Regions from separate parts of the Methylobacterium nodulans ORS 2060 genome, predicted to be linked through region 1. Evidence: predicted binding sites of a transcription regulator. Region 1 holds the regulator's gene; the other holds the start of a gene.
The links. The regulator PhoB, encoded in region 1, activates phosphate uptake and scavenging genes when phosphate is short. The targets are predictions, from matches to a motif close to TGTCATNNANCTGTCAT.

Region 2: the regulator PhoB is predicted to act here: its motif matches at 4,959-4,975, upstream of MNOD_RS01410 (Orn/Lys/Arg family decarboxylase).

What each region holds. Positions count from the first base shown of each region.
Region 1 covers NC_011894.1:7,508,160-7,515,761, forward strand. Annotated here, with positions in the region: gene MNOD_RS35125 (DNA polymerase IV) at 1-842, shown strand, start outside; gene MNOD_RS35130 (cell envelope integrity EipB family protein) at 849-1,703, opposite strand; gene MNOD_RS35135 (GcrA family cell cycle regulator) at 2,240-2,770, shown strand; gene phoB (phosphate regulon transcriptional regulator PhoB) at 2,957-3,661, opposite strand; gene phoU (phosphate signaling complex protein PhoU) at 3,687-4,406, opposite strand; gene pstB (phosphate ABC transporter ATP-binding protein PstB) at 4,529-5,341, opposite strand; gene pstA (phosphate ABC transporter permease PstA) at 5,371-6,309, opposite strand; gene pstC (phosphate ABC transporter permease subunit PstC) at 6,333-7,307, opposite strand; gene pstS (phosphate ABC transporter substrate-binding protein PstS) at 7,448-7,602, opposite strand, start outside.
Region 2 covers NC_011894.1:316,836-324,437, forward strand. Annotated here, with positions in the region: gene MNOD_RS01390 (helix-turn-helix transcriptional regulator) at 1-187, shown strand, start outside; gene MNOD_RS01395 (acyl-homoserine-lactone synthase) at 463-1,113, shown strand; gene MNOD_RS01400 (hypothetical protein) at 1,190-1,510, shown strand; gene ruvC (crossover junction endodeoxyribonuclease RuvC) at 1,813-2,382, opposite strand; gene MNOD_RS01410 (Orn/Lys/Arg family decarboxylase) at 2,553-4,913, opposite strand; gene MNOD_RS01415 (indolepyruvate ferredoxin oxidoreductase family protein) at 5,248-7,602, opposite strand, start outside.

The sequences.
Region 1 (7,602 bases):
CGAGCCCGGCGGTGACGCTCGCGCGCTTCGCCCGCACGGTCGAGGCCGAGATCGGCATCACGGTCTCGATCGGGCTCGCGCCCAACAAGTTCCTGGCCAAGATCGCCTCGGACCTGGAGAAGCCGCGGGGCTTCTCGGTGATCGGGCGGGCGGAGGCGCAGGGCTTCCTGGCGCCGCGTCCCGTCGCCATTCTGCCCGGCATCGGGCAGGCGGCGGCAGCGAGGCTCGGGAGCCTCGGCATCACGACGGTCGGGGACCTGCTGCGCGTCCCGCCCTCCCGCCTGCAGGCGGCCCTCGGGCGCGACGCCCTCCGGCTCGCGGGCCTCGCCCGCGGCGAGGATCCGCGCCGCGTCCAGCCGGCCCGGGAGGCGAAGAGCGTTTCGGGGGAGACCACCTTCGCGGAGGATCTGCGGGACTTCTCCGCCCTGCGGCCGATCCTGTGGCGCCTGTGCGAGACGGTGGCGCGCCGGCTGGTGCGGGCGGAGCTCGCCGCCGGCAGCGTGACCCTCAAGCTGAAGGACGCGGGCTTCCGCCTGCGCACCCGCAGCCGTTCCGGCCTGCCGCCGACGCAGCTCGCCGAGCGTCTCTTCCGTCCGGCCGAGGCGATGCTGCGCGAGGCCTGCGACGGCACGGCCTATCGCCTGATCGGAATCGGGGCGGGCGACCTCTGCGCGGCGATCCACGCCGACCGGGGCGATCTCGCCGATCAGAGCGCCCGGCGCGAGGCGAGCCGGGCCGCGGCCGTGGAAAAGCTGCGCGCCCGTTTCGGTACGGCGGCGGTCCAGCGCGGCCTCGCCTTCAGGCCATCGGCCAAGGATCCGACCAAGGACCCGAAACGATAGGGCCGCTCAGAGGCGGCAATCCTTGCTCTCGGGGCCGAGATCGATCCGGGAGAGATCGCCCTTCAGGGTGAAGTCGCCGTAGTCGAGCCGCAGGGCGCCGCTGACGCCATTCTCGTAGAGGTCGAAGGAGAGCACGTAGATCGGCGTGCGCTCGCCCTCCCCGGTGGAGAAGTAGCTCAAGGTGACGGGCCAGCGCGGCATCGCCGCCAGCGCGCCCTCCTGAAGCGGGGCTTCGGCCCTGGGCGCCGCATCCTTGGCCTCCGCGCTCGCCGGAACCGTCCGGCGGGGGCCGATCACCGCGAGCGTGTCGTAGACCTTGCGGCCGTCATCCGAGCCGTCGAAGACCTTCACGGACACGGTCCGCTCGCCCGCCTGGGCGGCCTCGATCAGCCGGCGCATGTGGGCTGCCGGAAACAGCACCTCGCCCGGCACCGTGACGCGCGTCTTCTGCGGCTGCTTGATCGTGACCGCGAGCCCCTTCTCGTCGCGCTCCGCATCGCCGTCGATGGCGGGCTGCTGGCTGCCGTTGAGGTCCGACTGGGTGCGGAAATGGAAGGCGCGGCCGTCGCCGCTCTCGAAGGTGTTGTTGCGCAGGTCCGAGGTGCGCGTGCCGCTCTCGGAACTCTCCAGCACCGTCACCTGCCGGTATTGCAGCGCCCAGCCCTTGCAGGGGTCGCCGGAGAAATCGAACACGATGCGCCCGCGGGCGCTCTCGACCGAGCGGGCGCCGCCGCTGCGCATCAGCGAGAGGTCGTAGACGGCGCGGTGCGGCGCGAGGCGGATGCCGGGCGCCGGCTCGGCGGCGAGGCCGGAGGGGAGGAGCACGAGGAGCGGAAGCAGGGACGCGAGGACGATCCGCATGGAGTTTCCCGTGTCGGGCGCGTGCGGCGCCGGGCTCGAACCATAGGTGCAGCCCGCCGCGCGGGCAACGTGGCCTCTCGGACGGCCGCCACCGTGACTTGTCTGCCACGCTTGTCCCGCGCGCGGTGCCGATTGCTCCCGCCGCAGGCTCGCGGCGGGCCGGACGGCAGCGCCGTCCGGCCTCTCGGAGGGGGAGCCGCCGCGCGTCGCGGGCCCAATGTGATCCACAACAAGCTGTTGAGGACATGTGGATTTCGGCGAGCCTCGGGGCCCGTTCGCCCGGCCGGGCCGTCGCTTGGCGCCCCCATCGCAGCGGTGCGCTCCGCCCCGACCGATGCGGGGAAAAGGGCCTCGCTGCGGCCGGGGACTCTTGCGCGGGGAACGGCCGCTCCTGTAGGTTCACCCCCGTCGCAGGCGCTGTCACGAAGCGGCGATCACCAGCAGGATCGAAGGGGTTGGACGTGCGGCCACATGGCCGGGCGCAGGCGGTTGCGTGCGTCTCGACCTCTGGTGTGTGGGGGAAGTCGGAGGCGGCGATGACGGATGCGGGCCCGAGCTGGACGAAGGAACGGGTCGAACTCCTCAAGCGGCTCTGGGGGGAAGGACGCAGCGCGAGCCAGATTGCCGCCGAGATCGGGGGCGTGTCGCGCAATGCGGTGATCGGAAAGGTGCACAGGCTCGGTCTTGCCGGGCGCGTGCTGAGGTCGAACGGGGCGGCGCCCGCGCCGGCTCAACCCCGGCGAGCGGCGAGCGAGGAGGCGCGCGGCCCGAGCCCCGCGCCGATGCCGACCGTGGTGGCGCCGGCGCCCGCGCCTCTCGCGCTGGTGCGGCCGGAGAGCATCGCGCCGGCCGAGGTCGCCCTGCCGCTGTCGGAGCGCGTGACCATCATGGAACTGCGCGAGTTCATGTGCCGCTGGCCGATGGGCGATCCGTCCTCGCCGGATTTCCGCTTCTGCGGCGCCCGCTCGATCACGGGCTTGCCCTACTGCATGCACCACGCCCGCATCGCCTACCAGCCTGCCGCCGAGCGCAAGCGCAGCGACAGACGGGTCGTGGGCTTCCGGTAGAGCCTAGTTCGACGAAGCGGCATCCACTTCATCGGCAAGGTGGCCGATCAGGAACCCGGATCGGCAGCCGGCCCATCGTGACCGGATGCCGGCTCAAGGTGACTGTCGCGGCGGAACGGGCCGTGCGTAGGAACGCCCCTCTCCCGTGGGGAGCGGCCTTCCTGTGCTCGGCTCGGCGGTGACGGCTCAGGCCGTGCCGTTGGCGAACATCTCGTCGAACGAATAGCCCGATCCCCTCACGGTGCGGATCGGGTCGGGACGGCGCGGCCGGTTGATGGCCTTGCGCAAGCGGCCGATATGCACGTCGACGGTGCGCTCGTCGATATAGACGTCGTGGCCCCAGACGCCATCGAGGAGCTGCTCCCGGGAGAAGACCCGGCCGGGGCTCTGCATCAGGAACTCGAGCAGCTTGAACTCCGTCGGGCCGAGATGGAGCTCGCGGCCCTCGCGCCTGACGCGATGGCTCACCCGGTCGAGCTCGATATCGCCCGCGACCAGGAGGTGCGCCACGTGGGCCGGCTTCGCGCGGCGCAGGAGCGCCCGCACCCGCGCCAGCAGTTCCGGCACCGAGAAGGGCTTGACGATGTAATCGTCGGCTCCCGTCGCGAGCCCGCGCACCCGGTCGCCCTCCTCGCCCCGCGCGGTCAGCATGATGATCGGCAGCCGCTCCGTCTCCCGGCGCGCCCGGATGCGGCGGCAGAGTTCGATCCCGGACAGGCCCGGCACCATCCAGTCGAGGAGGACGAGATCCGGGATCTGCTCGCGCAGCCGGATATCGGCCTCGTCGCCGCGGGCGACGGCATCGACCTCGAAGCCCTCGGCCTCGAGGTTGTAGCGAAGGAGGAGCGTCAGCGGCTCCTCGTCCTCGACGATCAGGATCCTCGTACTCATGCAGAACGCTGGAACTCCGACAGGGTCACGCCTCCGGCTGCGGCGCCACCGTGGCGAAGCTCGACCGATCGTTCTTCGGCCGGTCCGTCGGCAGCGTCTCGCCGGTGACGAGGTAGTGGATTGTCTCGGCGATATTGGTGGTGTGGTCGCCGATCCGCTCGACGTTCTTGGCGCAGAACAGGAGATGCGTGCAGAAGCTGATGTTGCGCGGGTCCTCCATCATGTAGGTCAGGAGCTCGCGGAACAGTGAGGTGTAGAGGGCGTCGATGCCGCCGTCGCGCGCCCAGACATCGAGGGCGACGGTCACGTCCTGCGTGGCATAGGCGTCGAGCACGTCCTTGAGCTGCTCCTGCACGAGCTCGCTCATGTGCTGCACGCCGACCACGACCTTCTGCGGCTGGGGCTGGTCGCTGATCGCTACGACCCGCTTGGCGATGTTCTTGGCGAGGTCGCCGATCCGCTCGAGATCGCCCGAGACCCGGATGGCCGAGATGGTCTCGCGCAGGTCGACGGCCATCGGCTGGCGCTTGGCGATGAGCAGGATCGCCCGCTCCTCGATCTCGCGCTGGAGCCCGTCGAGCCGGGAATCCGCGGCGATGACGGACTGGGCGAGGGTCGCGTCGCGCCGCACCAGGGCGTTGGCGGCATCCGCCATCATCTTCTCGCCGATCCCGCCCATCTCGGCGATGCTGCGGCGCAGGTTCTGCAGGTCCGTGTCGTAGGAACTGACGATATGGTCCGACATGGCGCTGTCCCCGTTCGCAAGAGCATTGTCCGATGGCGTGTGCCGGTTCACCGCAGGCCATGCGGCACGGTCGGAGCCCGGATTCCGCCTCCGACCGGACCGGAGGCGGAATTGGCGGTCGATCAACCGAACCGGCCGGTGATGTAGTCCTGAGTCTGGCGCTTGGCCGGGTTCATGAACAGCCGGTTGGTCGGCCCGAACTCGATCAGCTCCCCCAGATACATGAAGGCGGTGAACTGCGAGATGCGGGCCGCCTGCTGCATGTTGTGGGTGACGATGGCGATGGTGAACTCGCCGCGCAGCTGCTCGATCAGCTCCTCGATGCGCCCGGTCGAGATCGGGTCGAGCGCCGAGGTCGGCTCGTCGAACAGGATCACCTCGGGGCGCTGGGCCACCGTGCGGGCGATGCAGAGGCGCTGCTGCTGGCCGCCGGACAGGCCCATGCCGGATTGCTTGAGCTTGTCCTTCACCTCGTCCCAGAGCGCCGCCTTGCGCAGGGCCTCCTCGACGCGGGTGTCGAGGTCGGCCCTGCTCAGGCGCTCGTAGAGCCGGATGCCGAAGGCGATGTTGTCGTAGATCGACATCGGGAAGGGCGTCGGCTTCTGGAACACCATGCCGACGCGGGCGCGCAGCTCGTTGAGGTCGATCGACGAGTCGAGGATGTTGCGCCCGTCGAGCAGGATCTCTCCATCCGCGCGCTGCTCCGGATAGAGGCTGTAGATCCGGTTGAAGGTGCGCAGCAGGGTGGACTTGCCGCAGCCGGACGGGCCGATCAGGGCGGTGACCTGCCGGTCATGGAAGTTGAGATTGATGTTCTTCAGGCCGTGGAAGGTGTTGTAGTAGAAGTTCAGGTTCTTGACGGCGATGCGGATCGGCGCGGATTCATCGGCGGAGCTCGGTCCGACGATCGGAGCGGCGGTGGCAGGGGCGCTCATCGGGGTTCTCCGGAAGCTCGGCGGCGGGATCAGCGGCTCTTGCCGCCTTGCAGGAAGACGCGGGCCACGATCGACAGGCCCAGGATGGTGATGGTGATGAGGAGCGCCCCGGCCCAGGCGAGCTGGCGCCAGTTCTCGTAGGGCGAGAGGGCGAACTGGTAGATCATCACCGGCAGGTTGGCGATGCCGCCCATCAGGTTGGCGCTGAACCAGGAATTGTTGTTGAGCGCGGTGAAGAGGAGCGGCGCGGTCTCGCCGGCGATGCGGGCGAGCGCGAGCAGGATGCCGGTGACGATGCCGGCCTGCGCGGCCTTCCAGCTCACGGCCCGGATCACGATCGACGCAGGCGCGCCGAGCGCCGCCCCGGCCTCGCGCAGGCTGCTCGGCACGAGGCGCAGCATGTCCTCGGTGGTGCGCACGATCACCGGCGTCGCGATGATGGCGAGCGCCACGCCCCCGGCCCAGCCCGAATAGCCGCCCATGGTGCGGACCATCACCGTGTAGACGAAGAGGCCGATCAGGATCGAGGGGGCGGAGAGCAGGATGTCGTTGAGGAAGCGGATCAGGTCGGCGAGCTTCGAGGTCCGGCCGTACTCGGCGAGGTAGGTCCCGGCCAGCACCCCGATCGGCGTCGCCACGACGATGCCGATCAGCGTCATGATCAGGCTGCCCAGGATGGCGTTGGCGATGCCGCCGCCCTGCGAGCCGGGACCCGGCGTCACCTCGGTGAACAGGGCCGGCGAGAAGCCGCGCAGGCCCTCGACGATCAGCATGACCAGGATCGAGCCGAGCACGATGGCCCCGAGCACCGTCGCGACCGTGCACAGCACGACCAGCAGGCGGTCGGCGGTGCGCCGGCCGGCGCGCACGCGGCCCCAGGCCTGCACGGCCGGGGCGGCGCCGTGGCCTGCAGGAGCTTCACCTGCCGAGCTTCGGCCTGCCGGGGCGAGGGTGGTCCGGGCGTCCATGGGAGGGGCTCCGTCGCGGGGGATCAGGACACCTTCACGCGGCGCACGAGCAGCCGGGCGACGATGAGCACGATGAAGGTGATGACGAACAGGATGCAGCCGAGCGCGAGCAACGCATGGAGCTGCATCCCGTCGGCCTCGTTGAACTCGTTGGCGATGCGCGAGGCGATGGTCGAGCCCGGGTCGAAGATCGAGGCCGAGAGCCGGTTGGCGTTGCCGATCACGAAGGTCACCGCCATGGTCTCGCCGAGGGCGCGGCCGAGGCCCAGCATGATGGCGCCGATGATCGAGACCGAGGCCTGCGGGATCAGCACGTGGCGCACCACCTCCCAGGTGGTGCAGCCGATGCCGTAGGCGCTCTCGCGCAGCACGGTCGGGATCTGGTCGAGCATGTCGCGGGTGATCGAGGCCACGAAGGGCACGATCATGATGGCGAGGATGATGCCGGCGGTGAGCACGCCGACGCCGGAGGGCACCTGCGCGTAGAGCAGCGTGCCGACGATGGGCAGGCCCTCGACGAGGTTCGAGACCGGCACCTGCACGAAGCGGGCGAAGAGCGGCGCGAAGACGAACAGGCCCCACATGCCGTAGATGATGCTCGGCACCGAGGCGAGGAGCTCGATCGTCATCGCCACCGGCTTGCGCGCCCAGCCGGGGCAGAGCTGCGTGAGGTAGATCGCGATGCCGAGCGAGATCGGCACGCCGATCAGCAGGGCGAGCAGCGCGGAGACGAGGGTGCCGATGATGGCGACGAGCGCGCCGAACTCCTCGCGCCCGACATTCCAGGCGCTCGAGGTGATGAAGCCCGGCCCGAAGGTCTGGAAGGCCGGCCATCCGCCATAGACGATCGAGCCGAGGATGCCCGCGAGAACCAGCAGCACCAGGAGCGCCGAGCCGAGCGAAGCGGCCTGGAAGAGGCGGTCCGCCACAGGGCTCGGCGCTCTGCGCGCGGCCTTCGGGTCGGAGGCGAGAGCGGCGTGTTCGGACAACGCGACCATCCGGATTTCCCTAAACTGGACCGCCTTAGCGTGCCGGGCAGAGCGACGCGAGTGGGTGATGGGGATCGGTCTGAACAGGAGGATCTCCTCACCCGCTTGGGGAGAGGGGATCCGCGCCGGTCATGATCGGGGAAGCCGGATCACAGCCCCAAGACGGGCTTGCCGTCCTTGCCGGTGACCTTCTTCCACTCCTCCTGGACGAGGCCGACGACATTGTCGGGCAGCGGCACGTAGTCGAGCTCGCTGGCGAGCTTGTCGCCGTGCTTGTAGGCCCAGCCGAAGAACTTCAGCACCT
Region 2 (7,602 bases), 580 kb from region 1:
CGCCCGTGAGCGCGACGTGCTGTCCTGGGCCGCGATGGGGCGGACGCGCGAGGAGATCGCGACCATCCTCGGCGTGTCTCACGAGACGGTCGCGACCCATCTCAAGAGCGCCCGCATCAAGATCGGGGCCCGCAACACGACCCAGACCGTCGTCGAGGCGCTGCGCAAGCGCGAGATCACGCTCTGACCGCAGCCGGTCGCGGTCCCCTGGTTCGGCTCCAGTGCCAGGAGCGCCCGGCGGGCGCTTCGACCCGGTGGGCTGTGCGGCAGGGGCCGGTCGAGGGGCCTGAGCAGGACGGCATTGGCAAGCCGCCATGTCGCCCGCCGAGAGTCGCCCGCCGAGACTTTCGGGGATACGAAACCTGCTGAGCCGTATGAGAAGTTTGGCCGCCTCCCCGAAAACGGGGATACCGGGCTCCCCACTCCTCTGTCCCAATGGGGTCGTGCCCCAGAGGGACAGGAATGATCCGGCTTCACGCCATCGACCACAGCAACCGCGAGCGCTATGCGGACGTGCTCCGCCAGCACGACCGGCTGCGCCGGCGCCTTGCCGCCGCGGGGCGCTGCTGGAGCCTCGCAGCGGCATCCGATGATTCGGGCGCCGTGGCGGGGCAGGGTGTCGATCTGGTTGCGCTCGCCCCCTGCGGGCAGGTCGCGGGCGGCACACGCCTCATGCCCACGGAGGGGCCGACGCTCCTCGGGGACGTCTTCCCGCATCTCGCGGACATGCGCGATGCCGCGCGCGGCCCGGGGGTCTGGGAGTGGACCCACTTCGTCGTGGCGCCGCGCTTTCGCGGCGACGGACGACGCTGCCACGTCAGCGGGGTGCTCGCGGTCGGCCTCGTCGAGCATTGTCTCGCCCGCGGCATCACCCGGATGAACGTCGTCACCGAGACCTTCTGGGTACCGACCGCCTCGGAGCTCGGCTGGCAGCCCCGGCCGCTCGGCCTGCCGGTCGAGCGCGACGGCGTGTCGATCTGCGCCTTCACGGTCGCGATGACGCCGATGGCCCTGCGCACCACCCGGGCGCTCTACGGCGTCGCCGATCCCTGCCTCTGGGCGCCGGCCCATTCCGCCGGACGGCTCGCACCGCGCCAGACCCTTCATGCCTAAGCCCGAGATCCCCGGACGGGATCAGCCGGAGGTCCGCGAGGCCGGGCCATCGCCGAGAGTCACGAGGAACACCGCAATGCGTAAGCGCTCCCACCTCACCCTGGACGAGCAAGCCAAGCCGCCCTCACGGGCCGGGAATCTGATGGCGGAGATCGGCGAGCGGGCCGGCGACGATGCGATCGTCGTCGAGGTGACCGACAACGTCGACCTCAGCGACGCCGTGAGGGCGGAGCTGCGCATCCTGCGCGCTGCTGCCGCGGCGATCGACCTCCAGAAGGCCGTCGGACCGCAGGTCGAGCGGATGGCGGCGGTGCAGGCGATGATTGATGCCGCCTGGGCGGTCTTCGCGGAACTCGGGCGGGGCGGTCCCGGCGCCGACGACGCGATCCACCATTGAGGCGAGGCGGTCGGATCGATCCCGCGGGCGCCGATGGCGCCCGCCCTGCCCCCCGCGCGGGCCGCGCCGCCCGCGAGGAGGCAACGCGCCATCTCTCCACCTGGACGACGCCGAAAGGGCAGGCTCGCGCTGCACCGCCGGATCGCCGCTTCAGAGCATTGTCCGACGAAATGGATGCCGGTTCGTCGCAGACGATGCGGCAAACTCAAAGGCCAGGAGCAGAAGCCGGTCCACCGTGAACGGATCCTGCTCCAGGCGTCCGACCCGCCATGCAGAAGACCATGACGGTCGAGGCCGTGTGATCACGCCCTCGTGCGGAGCGAGGCGCCGCGCCCGACCCGCGCCGGACGCGCCCGCGGGGCCGCACAGGCCAGTTCCCGCGCCCGCGCGGCCCGATGCTGCGCATGGGTGATCGCGACGGCGAGCGCATCGGCCGCGTCGGCGGTGGCGGGATCGGCCTTGGGGAGCAGGAAGCGCACCATGGCGGCGATCTGCCCCTTCTCGGCATGCCCCGCCCCCACCACGGTCTTCTTCACGAGGTTGGCGGCGTATTCGGCGACCGGCAGCCCGGCGAGAGCCGGCACCAGGAGCGCGACGGCGCGGGCATGGCCGAGCTTGAGCGTCGCCTGGGCGTCCTTGTTGACGAAAGTCTCCTCGACCGCGACCTCATCCGGCTGCATCGCCGCCACGACCCGCGACAGGCCGTCATGCAGGTCGCGCAGGCGCAGGGCGAGATCGTCGTCGCCGTCCGAGGTCAGCACCCCGCAGGACACGAAGGCGAGCCGCGTGCCCGTGACCGTGATGAGCCCCCAGCCGGTGCGGCGAAGGCCCGGATCGATGCCGAGGATGCGGACCGGTTCGGTCGTCACCATGAAGGTCCCTTCGCGCGTCGGCAGGATCGGCGTGCGGCAGCGACCAGCATCGCCCGAAAACGCCCCGGGGACCAGCGCGGTCCCGGGCGGGCTTTACCCGGGCCGCCCCTCAGGCGCCATAGCGCCTCACCCTTGACGAAGCGTGACCGGCACGGTGCCGGAGCCGCCTCTCACCGCGCAGTCGTTCCCGCGCCCTCGCGCAGGACATAGGTGTAGAACCGGATCCGCCCGTCCGGCTCCACCTGCCGGTAGACGCCCTGGATCTCGGCCTCGAAGCCCGGGAACAGGTTCGCCGAGGTCTCGAACATCGTGAAGTAGTCGAGCATGGGCTTGGCGCGCTCGTCCAGGCGCTCGCCCGGCAGCACCGTGCCGATACCCGGCGGATAGACCAGCATCAGGGTCGTGGCGATGCGTCCCGCCGCCTCGGCGATCGGCACGAAGTCGACCTGGTTGCGGGTCAGCATCTGGGCGGCGGCCTTCGGGGGCATCGCCATCTCGGGCAGGTGCTCGGGGGCGAATTGCTTGCGCTGCAGGGTGGAGGTGCCGGCCTCGCGATGGAACGCGTGAAACTCGGCGCAGAGGTCGCGCAGCCGCACGCCCTGGTAGCGCCGAGGCCGCCGCCGCACGAAGTCCGGCATGGCCTCCTCCAGCGGCACGTTGTCGTCGTGCAGGCGCTTGAAGGCGACGAGGCCCGAGATCAGCGTGCCGGCCTTGGAGGATTCGACGCCGGGCGTGAGCAGGAAGAGGAGCGAGTTCAGGTCGTTCTTCTCGGGCACGATGCGGTTCTCGCGCAGATACTGCGCCACGATCGGGGCCGGCACGCCGTGCTCCGCATACTCACCCGTCTCGCGGTCGAAGCCCGGCGTCAGCACCGTGAGCTTGTTGGGGTCGGTGATGGCGTAACCGGGCGCCACCTTCGTGAAGCCATGCCAGCGGGCGCCGGGCGCGAGCTCCCAGTAGCGCGGCTCGCTGGCGAGGAGGTCGGTGGGCAGGCTCTCCCAGGGCAGAACGGTCCCGTCCGGGCCCTCCACCAGGTCGGGGACGAAGGGATCGAAGAACCAGCGGCGCTGCGGATCGGCCTCGTTCTCCTCGAACTCCTTGCGGATCGCCCGCACCTTCTTGCGCCACTCGATCCCGAGCCGGATGGTGTCGTCCCACAGGATCATGCCGGAGCGGCCCTTCATCATCTGGGCGCCGACATCGAGGGAGGCGAAGAGCGGGTAGAAGGGCGAGGTCGAGGCGTGGACGAGGAAGCTCTCGTTGAGCCGCCGGTGCTCGACGCGCCGGCTCTGGCCGCGGATATGGCCGTCCTTGGTGTGGATCTGCGAGGCTTGGCTGAAGCTCGCGAGCTGCTTGTGGGTCGATTGCGTAGCGATGATGCCGGGCGAGTCCGGCCCGAGCCCGTCGAGCCCCATGGCGAAGCGGCCGGCATAGAGCGGGTGGAACTTCATGAAGCCCGCCCAGGCCTCGTCGAACAGGATGTAGTCGCAGAGATGCCCGATCCGCGCCAGGATCTCGCGCGCATCGTAGATCGTGCCGTCATAGGTGCATTGCTCGATCACCGCGACGCGGAACGGGCGCTGCCTGCGCCAGGCTTGCCTGTCCCGGACGAGCGGGTTGCGGCGGATCTTGTCCCTGATCGCCGCCTCATCGAAGGCCTCGTGGTAGATCGGGCCGATCAGCCCATGGGCGTTGCGGTCGGTCTCGAGGAAGATCGGGATGCCGCCGCCGAGGAAGAGGGCGCCGTGATGGGCGGCCTTGTGGTTGTTGCGGTCGAACAGCACGAGGTCGTCCTCGGCCACCAGCGCCGAGAGCACGATCTTGTTCGAGGCCGACGTGCCGTTGAGCACGAAATAGGTTTTTTCCGCCCCGAAGATCGCTGCCGCCTCCTTCTGCGCCTTCAGGGCCGGCCCCTCGTGGGTGAGGAGGTCGCCGAGATCGAGGACCGAGTTGTCGAGGTCATCGCGAAAGATCGCCTCGCCCAGATGCTCGACGAAGATGCGGCCGATCGGCGAGCGGTTGTAGAAGATGCCGCCGTTGTGGCCGGGGCAGGTCCATAGCTGGTTGCCCTTCTCGGCATAGTCGACGAGGGCGCCGAAGAACGGCGTCTTCAGCGTCTCGGCATATTGGGTGACACGCGAGACGAGGCCCCGGGCGATGAATTCGGGCGTCTCCTCGGCGAGGAAGATGTAGCCGTCGATGAAATCGAGGAGCTCGACGGGGATGTCCTCCAGCCGCTTGCGGCGGACCATGATGACGATCGGCATCTCCAGGCCGCGCTGGCGCATCATGTCGATGAGCGCCGCCGCCTTGCCGTCGAGGCCGCGCTTGCCCCAATCCACCACCATGCAGCCGATCGCCGCATCGGTCTGAACTGCGATGGCCGCATCCTCGACCCGCCGCGCCCGCACCACCTCGAAGCCGCGCGCCTCCACGGCCGCCACGATCTGGTTGACCCGCGCGCCCTCAAGATCGTCGGGATCGAAGGCGGGCGCGCACATCAGGACGGTGAAGCGGCGGTGGAAATCCATGGGCTCGGACTCCGGTCGGAATGATCGAGCCTTTCCGGTGCGGGTGTGACGGGTGGATGACAATGCGACCCGCGCCACGCCCGATCCGGGCGGGTCATACGGCGTCCGGTCGATCTGTTCCGAGACGAGGACGCGCGGGATCCCCTCTCCCGAGTGGGAGAGGGGTAGGGGTGAGGGTGCTACGCTTCTGAACAAGGTACTGAGCGTCGCGCTGGCAGCGGGACGGTTCAGTCTTCTTGCGGAACCGTCTCCACCCTCACCCCTGCCCCTCTCCCACTCGGGAGAGGGGTTCCCCGCGCGGACTCGTCCCGGAACAGATCGACTGGAAACCGGGTCACTCCGCAGCCGCGGCCAGCGGCGCCTCCGGCGCGCGGAACCGCGTGAGCAGCACCGCCTCCTCCTGCTTGGCGGCGGCGAGGCTCTTCGCCTTGACCGGCCCGAAGCCCCGGATGGTCAGGGGCAGGTTCGCGAGGCCGACCGCGACCGCGTGGTTCGCCGGGGTCAGGTCGCGCAGGATCTCGGCGACGAGCGTCTCGAATTCGCCGATGAGGCGGCGCTCCTCCCGGCGCTCCTGCGTGTAGCCGAACGGGTCGAGGGCCGTGCCGCGCAACCGCTTCATCCGGGCGAGCATCCGGAAGACGCGCAGCACCCAGGGGCCGAAGCTCATCTTGCGCGGGCGCCCGGTCCGGGGATCGGTGCGCGCGAGGAGCGGCGGCGCGAGGTGGAACTCGTAGCGCAGCCCCTCGCCCTCGAAGGTGTTGCGGATCTGCGCCTCGAAATGCCCGTCCGTATAGAGGCGGGCCACCTCGTACTCGTCCTTGTAGGCCATCAGCTTGAACAGGGACCGTGCCACCGCCTCGGTGAGCGGGCTTCCGCCCGGATGCACCGCAGCCTCCCGCTCCCGCACGGAGGCGACGATGCGGGCATAGCGCTGCGCATAGGCCGCGTCCTGGTAGTCGGTCAGGAAGGCGACGCGCCGGGCGATCAGCGTGTCGAGATCGGCTGAGAGATCCGAGGCCGTCGCGGCCTTGAGCGCGCCCAGGGTCTCGGGCGCGGCGGCGGCCCGCCGGCCCCAGGCGAAGGCCGCGAGGTTCATCGGCACCGCCTCGCGGTTGAGCTCGATCGCCTTCAGGATCGCGGCCCGCGACAGCGGCACGCGACCGCGCTGCCACGCATAACCCAGCATGAACATGTTGGCCGCGATGGCATTGCCGAGCGCCGCCACCGCGAGCCCGGTGGCATCGGTGAGGTCCGCATGGGCCGGGCCGGCCTTCTCGCGGATCACCCGCTTGATGCGCTCCACCGGGAGCGAGAAGTCGGGCCGGCGGGTGAAGTCGCCCGGCATGATCTCGGCGGTGTTGACGACCACATGGGTGCGGCCGGGCCGCACGGCGGCGAGCACCTTGCGGGTCCCGGTCACGACGAGGTCGCAGCCGAGGATCAGGTCGGCGGCGCCCGCCGTGACCCGGATCGCATGGATGTCGTCCTGGGCTTGAGCCAAACGGACATGGCTGAACACCGCCCCGCCCTTCTGGGCGAGGCCCGCCATGTCGATCATGCCGAGCCCCTTGCCTTCGAGATGGGCCGCCATGCCGAGGATCGCCCCGACCGTGACCACGCCGGTGCCGCCGACGCCCGTCACGATGATGTTGTAGGTGCCCTCGATGGGGGGCAGGACCGGCTCCGGCAGGCCCTCGTCCGGCGTGCCCGGGAGCGGCACCAGCGGGTGCGTGCGCGGTTTTCCCCCGTGCACGGTGACGAAGGACGGGCAGAAGCCGTTGAGGCAGGAAAAATCCTTGTTGCAGCTCGACTGGTCGATGCGGCGCTTGCGGCCGAACTCGGTCTCCAGCGGCTGCACCGCCACGCAGTTCGACTGCACCGAGCAGTCGCCGCAGCCCTCGCAGACGAGATCGTTGATGATCACCCGCTTGTCGGGGTCGGGGAACCGGCCGCGCTTGCGGCGCCGCCGCTTCTCGGCAGCGCAGGTCTGGTCGTAGATCAGCACCGAGACGCCCGGCACCGTCGCGAGGTCGCGCTGGACCGTATCGAGGTCGTCCCGGTGGTGGATCGTCAGACCCTCCGGCCAGCGCATCCCGGACGGGTACTTGTGGGGCTCGTCCGTGACGAGCGCGATCCGCTCGACGCCCTCGGCGCGGACCTGCTGGGCGATGCGGTCGACGGTGAGGCCGCCCTCGTGGGGCTGGCCGCCCGTCATCGCCACCGCATCGTTGAACAGGATCTTGTAGGTGATGGTGGTGCCGGTATCGACGGCCCAGCGCAGGGCCAGCGAGCCGGAATGGTTGTAGGTGCCGTCGCCGAGATTCTGGAACACGTGGGTGCGCTTCGAGAACGGCGCCTCGCCGATCCAGTTCGCGCCCTCGCCGCCCATCTGGGTGCAGCCGTCGGTGCCGCGCTCCATCCACTGGGCCATGTAGTGGCAGCCGATCCCCGCATAGGCCCGCGCTCCCTCGGGAATCCGGGTCGAGCTGTTGTGCGGGCAGCCGGCGCAGAAATGGGGCGTGCGGACCGCGATGTCGGTCGTGGCCGCGAGGATCTCCTGCGCCTGCCGGAGGGCGGCGACGCGCCCCGCCAGATCGTCGTTGCGATGGTAGCGCAGCAGGCGCTCGCCCAGCGCCACCGCGATGTCGTTGGGGTCGAGCGCTCCCTTGACGGGGAAGAGCCAGCGCCC